DNA from 4 places in the Streptomyces sp. NPDC026301 genome. Region 1 is predicted to be linked to each of the others. Evidence: riboswitches for the same ligand, from Rfam matches in the RefSeq annotation. Region 1 holds a riboswitch; each other region holds the start of a gene.

Region 1 (4,117 bases):
TGATCGTGGCGCCGCGGAAGGCGTAGATCGACTGGTCGGCGTCGCCCACGACGCACAGCTCGGCGGCGGGCACCTCGGGCGTCCCGGGGCCTACCAGCTCGCGCACGAGGGTGTACTGGGCGTGGTTCGTGTCCTGGTACTCGTCGACCAGCACGTGCCGGAAGCGGCGGCGGTAGTGGTCCGCGACGTCCGGGAACGCCTGCAGCAGATTCACCGTCGTCATGATGATGTCGTCGAAGTCCAGGGCGTTGGCCTCGCGCAGCCGCGCCTGGTACATCGCATACGCCTCGGCGAGGGTCTTCTCGAAGCCGTCGGCGGCCGTCCCGGCGAAGTCCTCGTGATCGATGAGCTCGTTCTTGAGATTGGAGACCTTGGCGCTGAAGGACTTGGGCGGGAAGCGCTTGGGGTCGAGGTCCAGGTCGCGGCAGACCAGGGCCATCAGGCGCTTGGAGTCGGCGGCGTCGTAGATCGAGAACGACGACGTGAAGCCCAGCTTCTTGGACTCGCGGCGCAGGATGCGCACGCAGGCGCTGTGGAAGGTGGACACCCACATGGCGTTGGCGCGCGGGCCGACCAGCTCCTCCACGCGCTCCTTCATCTCGCCCGCGGCCTTGTTCGTGAACGTGATCGCGAGGACCTGGCCGGGGTGGACGCCGCGCGCGCCGAGCAGATGCGCGATGCGGTGCGTGAGGACGCGGGTCTTGCCGGAGCCGGCGCCCGCGACGATGAGCAGCGGCGCGCCCGTGTGCACGACGGCGGCCTTCTGCTCGTCGTTCAGCCCCTCCAGCAGCGCGGCCGGGTCCACTGCGGGGCGGGCGGCGCCGTCGCGGTAGTACGCGTCCCGCTGCACGGGCGCGTCGAAGCGGCCGCCGAAGAGGTCGTGCGGCACCTCCTCCGCTGCCGGACGGTCCTCGTCCTCGGGAGGCGGCGGCTCCTCGTCCTTGGAATCGAGGTCCGCCAGGAAGCTGTCGTCAAAGAGGCTGCTCATCGCCCACCGAGTCTAGGCCGCCCCACCGACAACCCGGCCCCGGCCGCGAAATTCCGGGGATTACGGGGGTGCGGAGAATACGGCACGAGGCGGGCGGTCACGGGCAGAGAACGGCACCGGACAGTGCGTGGTCGGAACCGGTCCGGCATCGACCCGGACACGACGAGATCACGAAAAGGTTTCGGGCATATCGAACATCAGCCTTCACAGAAGTCACACGAGTTGGCTACCGTGCCGACCGGGCAGCCCGCCCCACCGCCCGGCGAAAGCGCCGGCACGGGCCGCCCCGCCGAGTCCGTACCGCCGCACCCAGGGCGGGCCGGAGCCGGGGACCCACACGCACGACCGGGGTGAATCGGCCGGCACGGAGCGATCCGTACGGCCGTAGGGCACCTTCCGTAGTACGGCCGCAGCGATGCGGCACGCGCCCGAACCCGACAGCTAACCCGGTAGGCGGTCCACGGAAGGAGTCGCCGGCCTTGGCGTCTCATCGCAAGCCGCGCACCCGCATCCTCGCCGTGCCCGCGCACCGCCGTACGGCGGCCGGGCTCACCACCGCGGCGCTCGCCTCCGTCACGCTGCTCACCCAGAGCGCGGACGCGGCACCCAGAAACCCCAAGCCCTCCATAGAAGAGGTCAAGAAGAAGGTCGACGGCCTGTACCGGCAGGCCGAGGTCGCCACCCAGAAGTACAACGCCGCCAAGGAGCGCGCCGGCACGCAGCGCGAGAAGGTGGACGGGCTGCGCGAGGCCGCGGCCCAGCGGACCGAGAAGATGAACGAGGCCCGGCGCGAGCTGGGCACCTTCGCCTCCGCGCAGTACCGCTCCGGCGGGCTGAGCCCGACCGCCCAGCTGATGCTGGCCCGGGACCCGCAGCAGTTCGTGGACCGCAACCACCTGATGGAGCGGCTCACCGGCCGCCAGCAGGAGGCGGTCGCCGACTACCAGGACCAGCAGGCGCAGGCCGCGCGCAAGCGGGCGCAGGCGACCCGGAGCCTGGAGGAGCTGCAGAAGTCCCAGGAGTCACTGAAGACGTCCAAGCGGGACGTCCAGGACAAGCTGACCGAGGCCCGGCAGCTGCTGTCCCGGCTGACCGCGCAGGAGAAGGCGCGGCTGGCGGAGCTGGACCGCAAGAAGAAGGCCGAGGCGCAGCGCAAGGCCGAGCGGCTGGCGCGGGAGCAGGCCGAGCGCGAGCAGCGGGAGCACCAGGACGACGGATCGGGCGGTACGGACGGCGGGTCCGGGACCGGCTCCGGGGGTGATACCGGGTCCGGTACGGGGTCGGGCTCCGGGGTGCCCGATGGTGCGTACGCAACCAAGGCGGAGAAGGCGCTCACCTTCGCCCGCGCGCAGCTGGGCAAGCCGTACGTGTGGGGCGCGACCGGCCCCACGTCGTACGACTGCTCAGGGCTGACCCAGGCGGCGTGGAAGGCGGCGGGCGTCTCGCTGCCGCGGACGACCTGGGACCAGGTGAAGACCGGCACGCGGGTCGCGACGAAGGACCTTCACCCCGGTGACCTGGTGTTCTTCTACGACGACATCAGCCACGTCGGGATGTACATCGGCGACGGCAAGATGATCCACGCGCCGAAGCCGGGCGCGAGCGTCCGCGTGGAGTCGATCTACTACATGCCGATCTACGGGAGCGTACGGCCGGCCTGAGCGGCACATGCCCGGAAACGACGAACCGCGCGACCGCCCCGGAGAACGAGGCAGTCGCGCGGTTCGTCGCGCCGAAGGTGGGGCGGCTCAGGTCCAGAGCAGCGCGATGAAGATGTTGACGACCGTGAGCAGGCCGACGAGCCCGAAGAGCGGCTTCTCCACCTTCTCCTCGTCACGCTTCACGTAGACCAGGCCCAGGATCACGATCAGGACGGCGAGCTTGACGCCGATCTTGATGTTGTTGACCGAGTAGTCCTGCATCTGGTTCAGGCCGACCAGGATGACGCCGGTCACCAGCATCGTGATCGCGCCGTGCAGCATCGCGGGCACGAAGCGGGCGGTGCCCGCGCCCATCGCCTTCATCTGCGTGAGGAAGCCGCCGAGCAGCGAAGCGATGCCGATGATGTGCAGCGCGACGAACACATTGATCACTACGTCCATAGTGGTCGATCGTAGCCCCGCCCCCGGCCCGGCCCTCGGGCAGGGCTGCCGTCGCTGCCCCGGCCCACCACCGGCCCGCCACCGGTCGGCACCTGCCGGTATCCGTCACCCCGTGGCCGAAAGCGAGCAATCCATGGCAGCGGAATGGACAAATACCGGCATTGCCCCGCCTCATGCCCGCCGGCAGGTTTAGCGTCCTCACCCAGGCGGTCGGCTCCCCATCGCCGTCGGATCCGCCCCGACGGCCGTCGGCCGCCCCCGCCGAGGTACGGCGGCGGCCCGCTCCCCCTTGTTACGGACCGCCGCCGTACCGCCCCCGTACCGCTCCCCTGTGCTTTGCTGTCGCGAGGAGAAACACGGGATAACTGGCGCCACACCAGTAACGAAAAACGATCCAGTCATCAATCAATTCCGCCACGGAATTCCGACCGTACGGTCGGAATTCAATGCAGCCGCGGTACATGGCCGCTCACCACGAAGTCCCGCAGCAGGTCCATCGCCCGCCGCGGCGCCTCCCGGAAGACGCCGTGCCCCGCCTTGGCCAGTACGTGCAGCCGTACGTCCGTATGACTCAGCCGGTGCGCGAAGCGGCGGGCCGCCGACGCGGTCGCCACCGGGTCCTGCTCCCCCGCCAATATCATCGTCCGGCACGCGAGCCGGTCCAGCCCGCGCCAAGGGTCGAACTCCCGCGCCAGCACCATCCGGAAGTGGTCCAGCACATCGTCGTTCCAGCGCACCCGGCGCAGCCGGTCCGGGCCGGCCGGGTCCCCGCCCGGCTGCTGCGAGTACAGCGGCAGGCAGATCCGCTCCCACGCGTCGGTCATCTCGTCGCCCGTGTCGCCCGCCCAGTAGCGCAGCGCGACGTCCCGGGCCTCGGCCCCTCCCAGCCGTTCGAACATCTCCAGCCGTTCGTACGTGTCGCCGGGCATCACGCTGTCCAGCACCAGCCCCGCGAACCGGTCGGGGTGCCGGATGGCCGCCAGCAGCGCGACCCAGCCGCCGCTGGACGTACCGACGAGAACGGGCC
Region 2 (4,117 bases), on a different contig from region 1:
TCTGTCCGTGCTGGCCCGTGAGGGCGACCGGGTGGCCGTCGAGCGCGAGGGTGAGCTGGTGCGCGTCGGCGGGGCGCGGTCCGGGCAGCCACGGCAGCACGCTGTGGTGCTCGTTGGAGACCCAGTGCCCGGCCCGGTCCACCAGGACCGACCGTACGACCCGGGCGAACTCCTCGCGGCGCTCCAGCGGCAGATACGTCAGCACGGCCGTGTGGAAGACCACCAGCGTCGCGTCGCGCGGCGCCCGCGCGGCCAGCGCGGGCAGCTCGTCCAGGAGGTCGCCGCGCACGAGCGGAGCCGGCGGTGCCTGCCGTACGGCCTCGATGGCGTCGCGCTGACGCCGCTGACGTTCCGCCGCATCGGGCGTCGACCCGGGCCAGATCAGCGCCTGGAGCCAGCGCACGTCGTCGGCGTCGGCCACGTCGAGCGGGTTCAGGTCGATCCCCGCCCGCCAGGCGATCCGGGGCAGCCCGGTCGGTACCGGCGTGCCCGGGGACGTACGGCAGGAAAAGACGACCGGGCTGTCCGGAGCGCCGAACTCCGGTCCGTCGTCGTAGCGATAGCGGTACCGGTCCGGGTGCAGGCACAGCCCGGCCGACGCGCCGACCTCCAGGAGCGCGAGCGGCTGGGGGAGCCGGGCGAGGAGCGGCAGCAGTGTGGCGCAGCGCGCGGGTTCGTTGGTCTGCGTGAGCCGCCGCATCATGACGTCGCGTACGTCGTCCCAGTGCCGGATCGTCCACTCGCGCCACGTGCGGTACGCGAAGTCGCCGCGCGGCCCCTGGTCGGCGTGCGGGCCGTCGAGGTAACGGACGGCGGCGAGCAGGAGATTGGGCTGCTGCTTGTTGCCGGGCGGCAGGGAGGCGCCCAGGAAGTCGCAGAATTCCGGGTCCTGGCTGATGCGGGCGGTCAGCTCCTCATGCGCTTCGGACTCGCCCCGCGCCTGCTGCCACGAGAACTCCGCGTACCGATCCGCCACTGCCTGCGCGCTGTTGACGACCATGATCAGACGTTACTGCTCTCACTGTACGTAATCGCTGCGCACCCCTCCGCATAACAACTGACAAACGATCAGTCCGCTACGGGTTTCCGATGCCCGGTCAACTCGCCCCCATTTGGTCATGACTGGTGGCATAAGTCCAGCTCAGCGGGCGTACGGATTCCGGGGAACGCTTGGAATCCGGCCGTCCCGTCCATTACTGTCCGATAACGCAGCGCGGTCGGACCAGCCGTCGCAAGAGGCGGCACCGCGCGGCCGACGCCGAATCCCATAAGCGCACTTCACCACCGCACCACCTGCCCAGGGAACCGGGGAACCACCACCTTGGGGTGAATCGGACGACTCCCCCCGGAGCCGCCCGTAGGAGACCTTCCTGCTCCGAACCCGTCAGCTAACCCGGTAGGCGAGAAGGAAGGAAAGGAGTGCGCCCCCGTGGCGTCCAACAAGCCTGCCCCCGACCCGTCTCCCGGGTCCCCGCACCTCGCGCACGACTCGTACCGCACCCACGATGCGTACGCGGCGCACGGCACCCACGAGTCCCCCAGGACGCACGCCGAGCCGGCGCCCGCCGACACCGCCACCTTCCCCGCCGTGAGCGATCCGGGTGCGGCGGGCGGCCCGTGGGAGGAGTGGAACCCCACCGAGGAGTCCGTACGCCCCGTACGCGGCCGGCACCGCGTGGCCAAGCAGCGCGGCGGCGGCCTCGCCCGCAGCAGTACGGTCCTGGGCGTCGGCGTCATCGCGGCGGTCGGCGCGGGCGGCATGGCCTCCGCGCAGGGCAAGCCGCAGGTCTCCATATCCATGCCCGACCTGGGCAGCATGGCCGAACACGTATCCGAGAAACTCCCCGCGGCGGAGAGCCTGCCGGGCATCGGCGGTCTGGTCTCCCACGACTCCTCCGGTACGGGCGCGGACGGTGCGCAGGGCGGCCCGTTCACCCGGGCGGGCGGCGGCGAGTCCGCGCAGGGCGGCGGCGAGGCGCTCCGCGCCCGCATCCTGGAGCAGGCCGAACAGGCGCAGAGCTCCGCCGACCAGGAGGCCCGCGAGACCGCCGAACAGGCCGCGGTCCAGCAGGCCGAGGCGGACGCGGCCGAGCGCCAGAAGCACGCCGAGAGCGCGAAGAAGAAGGCCGCGGCGGAAGCCAAGGCCAAGGCCGAGGAAGAGGCGCGCAAGAAGGCGGCCGCCGCCCGCGCCGCCGAGCTCGCCGAACTGGCCAAGAGCTACACCCTCCCGGTCTCCTCTTTCACCATCACCGCCACCTTCGGACAGGGCGGCGACCGCTGGGCCGCCGACCACACAGGGCTGGACTTCGCCGCCCCGACCGGTACCCCGGCCAAGGCCGTGCACGGCGGCACGATCACGCAGGCCGGCTGGGCGGGCTCGTACGGCTACCGCATCGTCGTCACCCTCGACGACGGCACCGAGCTCTGGTACTGCCACCTCTCCTCGATGGTGAAGACCTCGGGCAAGGTGAACGCCGGCGACGTCATCGGCCGGGTCGGCGCCACTGGCAATGTCACGGGCCCGCACCTCCACCTGGAGGTCCGCCCGAGCCCGGACACGCCGGTCGACCCGATGCCGTGGCTGCGCGACCACGGGCTGAAGGTCTGACGACGACGCCTGACGACGACGCCTGACGACGACGCCTGACGACGACGTCTGATGACGACGTCTGATGACGACGATGGCGTGAAGGTCTGAGAACGCCCGCTCTCCGGGGTCGCCTTCGGGGTCGTCTTCGGGCGCGCCTTCGGGCCATCCTCCGCCCGCCGGGCTTCCGTCCGCCCGTCCGGGGCACTTGTCCGCCGTCGCCGCCGCCTCGTGCGCCCCGCTCCGCCGCGACCGGGAACCGGGCGTACTAGCAGGAGGGGAGAGGCGGTGGCCGACGGCCGGGTCTCCGCGTAGCGCGGGCCCGCACACCACGGCGGCCCTGATGGCCACCCGCACACCGCGGGGGCCATCGGGCCGCCGGGCGTATCTTCGGCCGTCCGGCGAGCGCAACCCATCCCGCTCCCGCAGAATGAACGGGCCCCCGCCACCGCGCCCCAAGAAGAACGGCGCCGAGCCAAGGACGGCCCCAGTGGAGTGGACCCTCGAAGTTGTCACCGTCCCCGTCACCGACCAGGACCGTGCGAAGCGCTTCTACGAAGAACAGTGCGGCTTCAAGGCCGACGTGGACTCGCAAGTCGCCGAAGGGGTACGGATCATCCAGCTGACCCCGCCCGGTTCGCGCTGCTCGATCGCCCTCATCCAGGGCCTGCCGCCGGCACCCGGCCAGTCCGCCATGGCCCCGGGCTCGCTCCAGGGCCTGCAGCTGTGCGTGGTGGACATCGAAGCGGCCCACGCGGAGCTGGTACGGCGCGGGGTGGAGGTCGGTCCGGTACAGCATCTCGGCGCCGAGGGCTGGGCCGAAGGCCGCGGCGAGACGTGGAACTCCTTCATGTTCTTCAAGGACCCCGACGGCAACGGCTGGACGGTCCAGGAGGCACCGTCCCCGCTCAGTAACCGCTAGGGCGGCAGGCAGTCGGCATTCGAGTGACGCCCCGTCACGTCCCGGAATAACTCCGCCTCCCAACCCCGCTGACGCTCACATGTCCACGTCTTCCGCTTCTTCCGCCCCCACGCCCGGCCACGGCCCCGTCCCCGTCGCCGCCACCAAGCCCCTGGGCTCGCTCACGGTCTCCCCCCTCTCCCTCGGCGGCAACGTCTTCGGCTGGACCGCCGACGTGGCGACGTCCTTCGAGGTGCTGGACGCGTTCACCGGGGCCGGCGGCAACTTCATCGACACGGCCGACGCCTACTCCGTCTTCGCCCCCGGCAACAAGGGCGGCGAATCCGAGACGATCATCGGCGACTGGCACACCGCCCGCGGCAACCGCTCCGACCTCGTCATCGCCACGAAGGTCGGCGCCCTCCCCGACCGCAAGGGCCTGTCCGCCGCCAACATCAAGGCGGCCGTCGACGAGTCCCTGACCCGCCTCCGCACCGATCACATCGACCTCTACTACACCCACTACGACGACGAGTCCGTCGAGGTCTCCGAGATCATCTCCACCCTCGACGACCTGGTGAAGGCCGGCAAGGTCCGCGAGATCGGCGCCTCCAACATCTCGCCCGAGC
Region 3 (4,117 bases), on a different contig from region 1:
ATCGACCCGGGGGCGAGCAGCCGCTGTACGGAGCGGGCCTCGGCGCGGTGCTCGCGGCCGCGCATGACGGCGACGGACTGCTCGGTGGGCTCCAGGTCGAATTCGAGGCGGACGACGCCGTCCTCGAAGGTGCGCTTCTGGGTGTATCCGGCGTCCGTGAACACCTTGATCATCTTGGTGTTGGCGGGCAGCACCTCGGCGGCGAAGCGCCGGATGCCGCGCTCGCGCGCGACCGCGGCGGCGTGCTCCATGAGCGCGGAGGCCACGCCGCGGCCCTGGTGCGCGTCCTGCACGAGGAAGGCGATCTCGGCCTGGTCGGCGTCGGGGCCGGTGGCGGGCCGGCCGTCGGCGTTGATGCGGTCGTACCGGACGGTGGCGATCATCTCGCCGCCCACGAAGGCGGCGAGCCCGACCCGGTCCACGTAGTCGTGGTGGGTGAAGCGGTGCACGTCGCGGTCGGAGAGCCGGGGGTAGGGCGCGAAGAAGCGGTAGTACTTCGACTCGTCGGAGACCTGCTCGTAGAAGGAGACCAGGCGCTCCGCGTCGTCCGGGGTGATGGGGCGGATCCGGGCGGTGCCGCCGTCACGCAGCACCACGTCGGCTTCCCAGTGAGCGGGGTAGGCGGCGGCATCCGACGACGTCTCCATGCGGACAGCGTACGACCGTGTGCGTATCCGGGGGCGGCCGAAGCGTCCGGGGCGCCTCGGGGACGACCGTACGTGCTCCGGGGCGGGACGGTGCGTACGACCGGGTCTCAGCATGCGTACAGCCTGGGCGTGACGCAGGCTTGGACTTCTAGGATCCGAGCGCTCACGGGGGCTGGGCACACCGGACCACCGGTGCCCGCGTGAGAGACTGGTCTAGACAACTTTCCCTACCCGAAGGGCAACACCATGGCTGAGCGCCGCGTCAATGTCGGATGGGCCGAGGGTCTGCACGCCCGCCCCGCCTCGATCTTCGTCCGTGCGGCCACCGCTTCCGGCGTGCCGGTCACGATCGCCAAGGGTGACGGCAACCCCGTCAACGCCGCCTCCATGCTCGCGGTCCTGGGCCTGGGCGCCCAGGGTGGCGAGGAGATCGTGCTGGCTTCGGACGCCGACGGCGCCGACGCCGCGCTGGACCGCCTGGCAAAGCTCGTCTCCGAGGGCCTCGAGGAGCTCCCGGAGACGGTCTGACCCTTCGGGCAGACCGGCGGCCGTACGCCGCCCGGTACCGCCGTCACGGCCCCGCCACAGTGACCCGCACACGGGTCATGGGCGGGGCCGTTCGCATTGCACGGAATTCCCCGCTTTCCCGTCGGCCGGGATCCGACGCAAAAGACATTCGGGCGCACGCAATCAGGTACGCACAATCGGGCCCACGCAAAAGTAATTCGGGCACGGCGGAGCAGGGGTACGGAATTCCCCAGGAGTTGTATACGGCAGCGGTGTTAATTCCGGACGCGCGCCGTGTTTACGGACCGTTTCACTTCCCTCACCGCCGGCGCCGGACGGCGCAGCCGGTGGGCGGGCAGCGCGTGCTCCACATGGGCGGCGGTCAGTGCGCGGGCGCGCTCGGCGTCGCCGCGCGCCACCGCGTCCACGATCGCGCCGTGCTCCTGCCAGGACCGGTCCGCCTCACCGGGCGACGGCTGGTCCAGGTCGATCGCGTACACCCAGTCGATCTTGCGGCGCAGCTGGGTGAGCAGCGCCGTCATGCTCGCGCTGCCGGACGCCTGGGCGAGCGTCTCGTGGAACCAGCAGTCCAGTTGCCGCAGGTCGGCGGCGCTGCCGTGGCGGGCCCTCGCACGCCCCAGGCGGACCAGGCCGCGCAGTACCTTCAGATGGGCGGCCGAGCGGCGGGCCGCGGCGCGGGCGGCGCCCAGGGGCTCCAGGAGGAGGCGGATGTCCAGGAGGTCGGCGGCCTCCTGCTCGGTCGGCTCGGCCACACACGCGCCCGCGTGCCGCCGCGTGGTGACGAACCCCTCGGACTCCAGCGTGCGCAGCGCTTCGCGTACGGGGACGCGGGAGACGCCGTACCGGGACGCGAGCAGTTCCTCGATCAGCCGGGAGCCGGGCGGGAACGTTCCGGAGACGATGTCGTCGCGAATCGCCGTGCAGACCGCATGCGCCGAAATGTTCCCTCGCATCGTCCGTGCCTCCGCCGTAATCCTCTGGAAACGCCGTCCGGGCGGCGCCTTTTCCGTGACTCTATGACACCGGACCGGCATTTCCGATGGCCGTCACGAATTCATGGATATTTTTTGGCCAATGGGCGGGAGTTCCGGGGAGGCGGGGACGGGAGCGCAACGGGAGCGCATACGGAGACGCCGAAGCCCCGGCCGGGGGCCGGGGCTTCGGGTGGTACACGGGGAACGCCGTACGGTGCGCGGCCCCTCAGAGGCTCGGGTCCCTCAGACGCTGACGCCGTGCGAACGCAGGTACGCGATCGGGTCGATGTCCGAGCCGTACTCCGGGCCGGTGCGCGCCTCGAAGTGCAGGTGCGGGCCGGTGGTGTTGCCGGTGTTGCCGGACAGCGCGATCTGCTGGTTCGCGGAGACCCGCTGGCCCACGGAGACGCCGATGGACGACAGGTGGCCGTACTGGGTGTAGGTGCCGTCGTTCATCTTGAGGACGATGTTGTTGCCGTACGCGCCGCCCCAGCCGGCCTCGACGACCGTGCCCGCGCCGACGGCGTGGACGGCGGTGCCGGAGGCGGCGTGGAAGTCGATGCCGGTGTGGCTGCCGGAGGACCACAGGCCGCTGGACGCCTTGTACGGGGTGGAGACGTAGCTGCCGGCGATCGGCGCGACGAAGCCACTGGCGCTGAGCGTGGTACGGGCGTCGGAGCGCGAGGCGCGCTTCTCCGCCGCCTTCTTCTTGGCGGCGGCCTTCTTCTCGGCCGCCTCGGCCGCGGCCTTGCGCTGAGCCTCCTGGGCCTTCTTCTTGGCGGCCTCGGCGTTCTTGACGGCGGCGTCCTCGACCTGCGTACGGGCGGCGGCGACCTCGGCGGCCTCCTCCTGCGCGTCGGCCTGGGCCACGATGTTGTCGGCGACCCGGTCGCCGGTGTCGGCGATGGCGCGGGTCAGGCCGGTGTCGGTGGCGGCCGGGTCCTCGGCGGCGGCCAGCGCCGGGGAGGCGATGGACACGACGACACCGGTCGCGGCGGCTATGCCGGCGATGTTGCGGGTGGTCCGGGCAGCACGGCCGGGGCGGCGGTGCTTGCCGGTGGCACGGGTGAACGCCATGACCGGCGCACTCCTTTCCTTCCTTCTCGCCTACCGGGTTAGCTGACGGGTTCGGAGCAGGAAGGTCTCCTACGGCGGCCTCCGGAGAGGACGCCGATTCACCCCAAGGGGACATGTGGGTCCCCGGCTCCCCTGGCTCGCGCCGTACGGGGACTCGGCGATGACTGTCCGGCGGCCGCGGGCGCGGCGCAGTTCTGACGAACAGCCGGACCGACGCTAAAGGGGACATCTCGCGATCAGCAAACAGAATCGAGAGTTTGTGCCGGACGCCACACGGGGCGGAGGCAACCACCTACAGCATTCCGGACAAAAACGAAGATCCCGGGCCGCTTTGGCGGCCCGGGACCCTTTATGTCCTGCTATGTGAGCGGCGTTGGCACGGTTCAAGACACCCAGTGACGGGACCGGTACGACGCGTTCCGGCCCGTCCTTCCGCCGTACCGCGCAGGCGAATTCACCACCGCAACCGCCCCGGGACGGCGCCGGTCCGCGACCGCCGCCGGCCCGCCCCGCGTCAGCCCGTGACGACCGACACCTCGCCGATGCCCAGCTTCCGCACCGGCTCCGCGATCTGCGCGGCATCGCCCACCAGGACCGTGACGAGCCGGTCCACCGGGAAGGCGCTGACCGCGGCGGCGGTCGCCTCGACCGTGCCGGTCTCGGCCATGCGCCGGTACAGCTCCGCCTGGAAGTCGTCGGGGAGGTGCTGCTCGACCTGGTCGGCCAGCGTCCCGGCGACGGCGGCGGCCGTCTCGTACTTCAGCGGCGCCACGCCGACCAGATTCTGCACCGCCACGTCGCGCTCGGCGTCGGTCAGGCCCTCGGCGGCCAGCGTCCGCAGCACCTTCCACAGGTCCTCCAGCGCCGGACCCGTGGACTCCGTGTCCACCG
Region 4 (4,117 bases), on a different contig from region 1:
AACTCCGGCAACGGCTACTACGGCGGGCTGCAGCTGACCCTGCAGATGTGGAAGGACTACGGCGGCGAGTCCTACGCCGAGCGTCCGGACCTGGCCAGCCGCGCCCAGCAGATCGCGGTCGCCGAGTCGGTACTGAACGACCGCGGCCCGGATGCCTGGCCCAGCTGCTCGGTGAACGCCGGCCTCGACCTGGACGGGCTGATACCCGACGTGGACCCGGGCAGCACGCAGACGCCCGCGCCGCAGCCCTCCGACGACGGCTCCGCGAGCGGCAGCGACTCCGGCGACACCCAGCCGTCGGGCGGCGCCACGGACGGCGCCACGGATGGTGCCACCGACGAGCCGTCGGCCACGCCCTCCGCCACGCCGTCCGGCGACGGCACGGACTCCGGTGACGCGCGGCCCTCCGAAGGCGCCTCCGAGCAGCCCACCGCCGACCCGTCGGCCGACCCCACCACCGACCCGTCGACCGCTCCGTCGACCGAGCCCTCGGACTCCGCGCAGCCCTCCGAGGGGGCCACCGAGCCGCCCGCGTCGTCCGACGGCGGCGCCTCCGCGCCCGGTACCGGCCGGCACCGCGGCGGTACCGACGACGGCAAGGACGGGCGTCCCGAGGGGCGGCACGCCTCGCGCGGCGGTGACGCCCACCGCGGTACCGGGGAGGGCGACGGCGTGTACACAGTGCGGCCGGGCGACAGCCTCTCCGCGATCGCGGAGGAGCACGGGCTGGCCGAGGGGTGGGCCGGCCTCTACGACGCCAACGAGGGTGTCGTCGGAGCTGATCCGGACCTTATTCAGCCAGGTCAGCGCCTCGACCTCGGCCAGTGACCGCGGGCCGCACGGCGTAAGTGCGGGATGGTTGCCCCCATTTGGGGAAAGTGAGACATGGGTCTCGTCCCGAGGTATTCCGTCCGCCCTGTCCGTTCTTTCCATACCGTGTTCGACCTGCGCAAACGGATGCCACCGGTGATCGAAAACCGCAAAGTGTCCTGCGAAAAGGTGGTTTGAACCGCCGAGGGGTGTGTGTTTACGTTCTTCACCGCTCGCACCAAGCGAGCCCGCCGATCATTCGCCGAATCCTGCCGGTGATCGGTCGGACAACCGTCGCGCAAGCGCCGTAGGCAGGAGCGGGGGACCCAAGGTAAGTGCCGTACGCAGCGGAAACGCAGCGGCCGGCTTGGGGTGAAGCCGGATGTGCGACAGCGCATCCGGCCGGGCCACTCACAGCCCGAACCCGACAGCTCACCTCGCAGGCGTCGGTGAGGGAGAACAACATGCTCAAGGGCAAGCACCGCCGCCCCTCGAAGGCCGTCCGTGTCGCCACGCTCGCCGGTGTCGCAGGCGCCGCCGTGGCCGTCCCGCTGATGGCCGCCGGTTCCGCCAACGCCGCCTCGGTCGCCACCTGGGACAAGGTCGCCCAGTGCGAGTCCGGTGGCAACTGGTCGATCAACACCGGCAACGGCTACTACGGCGGCCTGCAGTTCAACAACAGCTCCTGGGCCGCCGCGGGTGGCACCAAGTACGCCCCGCGCGCCGACCTGGCCACCAAGGACCAGCAGATCGCCACCGCCGAGAAGCTGCTCGCCATGCAGGGCCCGGGTGCCTGGGGCTGCGCCGGTGCCGGCGGCCTGACCGCCGGTGGCCCGTCCGCGCAGGTGAACACCGGTGGCTCCGGCCAGGTCCAGCAGCAGGCCGCCCCGAAGCAGGAGGCGCCGAAGCAGCAGGCCGCGCCGCAGCAGCAGGCCCCGAAGCAGCAGGCCGCGCCGCAGCCGCAGCCCGTGCAGCCCAAGGCCGACCCGAAGCCGGTGACCGGCCACGGCAACTACACCGTGAAGTCCGGCGACACCCTGGGCAAGATCGCCAAGGCGCACGGCGCCGACTGGAAGACCGTCTACGCGAAGAACAAGTCGGTCGTCGGCGGCAACCCGAACCTGATCTTCCCCGGCCAGAAGCTCAACGTCTGAGCCGGTACAGGCCGGCACCTCAACGTCCGAGCCGGTACCCGGCAGGCGTGAGAGCCGCCCCGTGAGACCGCCCCGCCGCGACGCGTCCCCCCGAGCGCGCCACGGCGGGGCTTTCGCGTTGGCGCGGCGGGGCAGTGCACCGGCATCCGGGCGGGCCGCCGCTCAGATGCGTACGGACCGTTTTGCCCGGTACGTCCGCTACAAAATGCGGACGCTACCTCCCGTATTGCGGGCCTTTGGGTCCTTTTTCGTCTCACAGACGGGGCTAGGGGCAGGCGTAGGAGCCGTGGGCCGTTAGGCTCGTGCTGCAGAACTCCAGAAACCCACGAAGGAGACAACGTGCCGTCGATCGACGTCGTCGTAGCTCGCGAGATCCTCGACTCGCGAGGCAACCCCACGGTCGAGGTCGAGGTCGGCCTCGACGACGGCAGCACCGGCCGCGCGGCCGTGCCGTCGGGCGCCTCCACCGGCGCCTTCGAGGCCATCGAGCTGCGTGACGGCGACCCGAACCGTTACCTCGGCAAGGGCGTCGAGAAGGCCGTGCTGGCCGTCATCGAGCAGATCGGCCCCGAGCTGGTCGGCTACGACGCCACCGAGCAGCGCCTCATCGACCAGGCGATGTTCGACCTGGACGCCACCGACAACAAGGGCTCCCTGGGCGCCAACGCGATCCTGGGCGTCTCGCTGGCCGTCGCGCACGCCGCGTCCGAGGCCAGCGACCTGCCGCTGTTCCGCTACCTCGGTGGCCCGAACGCGCACGTCCTGCCCGTCCCGATGATGAACATCCTGAACGGCGGCTCGCACGCCGACTCCAACGTGGACATCCAGGAGTTCATGATCGCCCCGATCGGCGCGGAGTCCTTCTCCGAGGCGCTGCGCTGGGGCGCCGAGGTCTACCACACCCTCAAGAAGGTCCTGAAGAACAAGGGCCTGGCCACCGGCCTGGGCGACGAGGGCGGCTTCGCCCCGAACCTCGGCTCCAACCGTGAGGCCCTCGACCTCATCCTGGAGGCCATCACGGAGGCCGGCTACGCCCCCGGCCAGGACATCGCGCTGGCGCTGGACGTCGCCGCCTCCGAGTTCTACAAGGACGGCGTGTACGAGTTCGAGGGCAAGAGCCGCTCGGCCGCCGAGATGACCGAGTACTACGAGGAGCTCGTCGCCTCGTACCCGCTCGTCTCCATCGAGGACCCGCTCTTCGAGGACGACTGGGCCGGCTGGAACGTCATCACCGAGAAGCTCGGCACCAAGGTGCAGCTGGTGGGCGACGACCTGTTCGTCACCAACCCCGAGCGCCTGGCCCGCGGCATCGAGGAGAACTCGGCCAACGCCCTCCTGGTCAAGGTCAACCAGATCGGTTCGCTGACCGAGACCCTGGACGCCGTCGAGCTGGCCCAGCGCAACGGCTTCAAGTGCATGATGTCGCACCGCTCCGGCGAGACCGAGGACGTCACCATCGCCGACCTGGCCGTCGCCACCAACTGCGGCCAGATCAAGACCGGCGCCCCGGCCCGCTCCGAGCGCGTGGCCAAGTACAACCAGCTGCTGCGCATCGAGGAGATCCTCGACGACGCGGCGGTGTACGCGGGCCGCAGCGCCTTCCCGCGTTTCAAGGGCTGAGTTCTGGCCTACGGGGGCTGATGGTCCCCACCTCCGTACGTCCCCGGCAGCGGTCCCGTACCGTTGCCGGGGACGTACGTACGCCGTCGCGTACGCAGCCACCCAGGGGAGGCCACCGTGTTCCGCCGCAGCCGGCTCACCGGGCGCGCCGCGCTCCTCGTGCTCGTGCTGTGCTCGCTGGTCGTGGCCCTCGCGTATCCGATAAGGGCGTACGTCTCCCAGCGCTCGGACATCGCCGATCAGCGCCGTGAGGCCGAGACGGCCCGGGAGGCGGTGCAGCGGCTGCGCCAGGAGAAGGCCCGCTGGCAGGACCCCGCCTACGTACGCCAGCAGGCCCGCCGCCACCTGCACTACGTGCTGCCGGGCGAGACCGGTTACACCGTCGTGGACGGCACCGGCGCGAGCCGGCCGCAGGCCGGCCGGAGTGCCGTGCAGCGCCCCTGGTACGAAGCCATCTGGTCCGGCCTGGACTCCGCCGACGCGCGCCACAGGGCCGCCGGGGGATGATGGGGCGGCCGACCGTTCAACCCTGA

What was found. A riboswitch is a leader RNA that binds a small molecule or an ion and turns the genes downstream of it on or off. The one in region 1 is predicted to bind cyclic di-AMP.
Region 2: another riboswitch for cyclic di-AMP. It lies ahead of ACZ4MH_RS26795 (M23 family metallopeptidase); the one in region 1 lies ahead of ACZ4MH_RS10500 (C40 family peptidase).
Region 3: another riboswitch for cyclic di-AMP. It lies ahead of ACZ4MH_RS25300 (M23 family metallopeptidase); the one in region 1 lies ahead of ACZ4MH_RS10500 (C40 family peptidase).
Region 4: another riboswitch for cyclic di-AMP. It lies ahead of ACZ4MH_RS15440 (transglycosylase family protein); the one in region 1 lies ahead of ACZ4MH_RS10500 (C40 family peptidase).

The regions. Positions count from the first base shown of each region.
Region 1 is NZ_JBVHPN010000005.1:176,806-180,922, forward strand. Features, by position in the region: gene pcrA (DNA helicase PcrA) at 1-988, opposite strand, end outside; cyclic di-AMP (ydaO/yuaA leader) riboswitch at 1,280-1,459, shown strand; gene ACZ4MH_RS10500 (C40 family peptidase) at 1,468-2,649, shown strand; gene ACZ4MH_RS10505 (hypothetical protein) at 2,737-3,090, opposite strand; gene ACZ4MH_RS10510 (alpha/beta fold hydrolase) at 3,534-4,117, opposite strand, start outside.
Region 2 is NZ_JBVHPN010000017.1:20,550-24,666, reverse strand. Features, by position in the region: gene ACZ4MH_RS26800 (DUF2332 domain-containing protein) at 1-1,000, opposite strand, end outside; cyclic di-AMP (ydaO/yuaA leader) riboswitch at 1,276-1,418, shown strand; gene ACZ4MH_RS26795 (M23 family metallopeptidase) at 1,430-2,608, shown strand; gene ACZ4MH_RS26790 (VOC family protein) at 3,078-3,509, shown strand; gene ACZ4MH_RS26785 (aldo/keto reductase) at 3,589-4,117, shown strand, end outside.
Region 3 is NZ_JBVHPN010000015.1:70,909-75,025, forward strand. Features, by position in the region: gene ACZ4MH_RS25285 (bifunctional acetate--CoA ligase family protein/GNAT family N-acetyltransferase) at 1-647, opposite strand, end outside; gene ACZ4MH_RS25290 (HPr family phosphocarrier protein) at 894-1,175, shown strand; gene ACZ4MH_RS25295 (GntR family transcriptional regulator) at 1,430-2,128, opposite strand; gene ACZ4MH_RS25300 (M23 family metallopeptidase) at 2,393-3,226, opposite strand; cyclic di-AMP (ydaO/yuaA leader) riboswitch at 3,239-3,396, opposite strand; gene ACZ4MH_RS25305 (M16 family metallopeptidase) at 3,741-4,117, opposite strand, start outside.
Region 4 is NZ_JBVHPN010000008.1:28,600-32,716, reverse strand. Features, by position in the region: gene ACZ4MH_RS15445 (transglycosylase family protein) at 1-828, shown strand, start outside; cyclic di-AMP (ydaO/yuaA leader) riboswitch at 1,104-1,271, shown strand; gene ACZ4MH_RS15440 (transglycosylase family protein) at 1,275-1,964, shown strand; gene eno (phosphopyruvate hydratase) at 2,304-3,584, shown strand; gene ACZ4MH_RS15430 (FtsB family cell division protein) at 3,702-4,091, shown strand.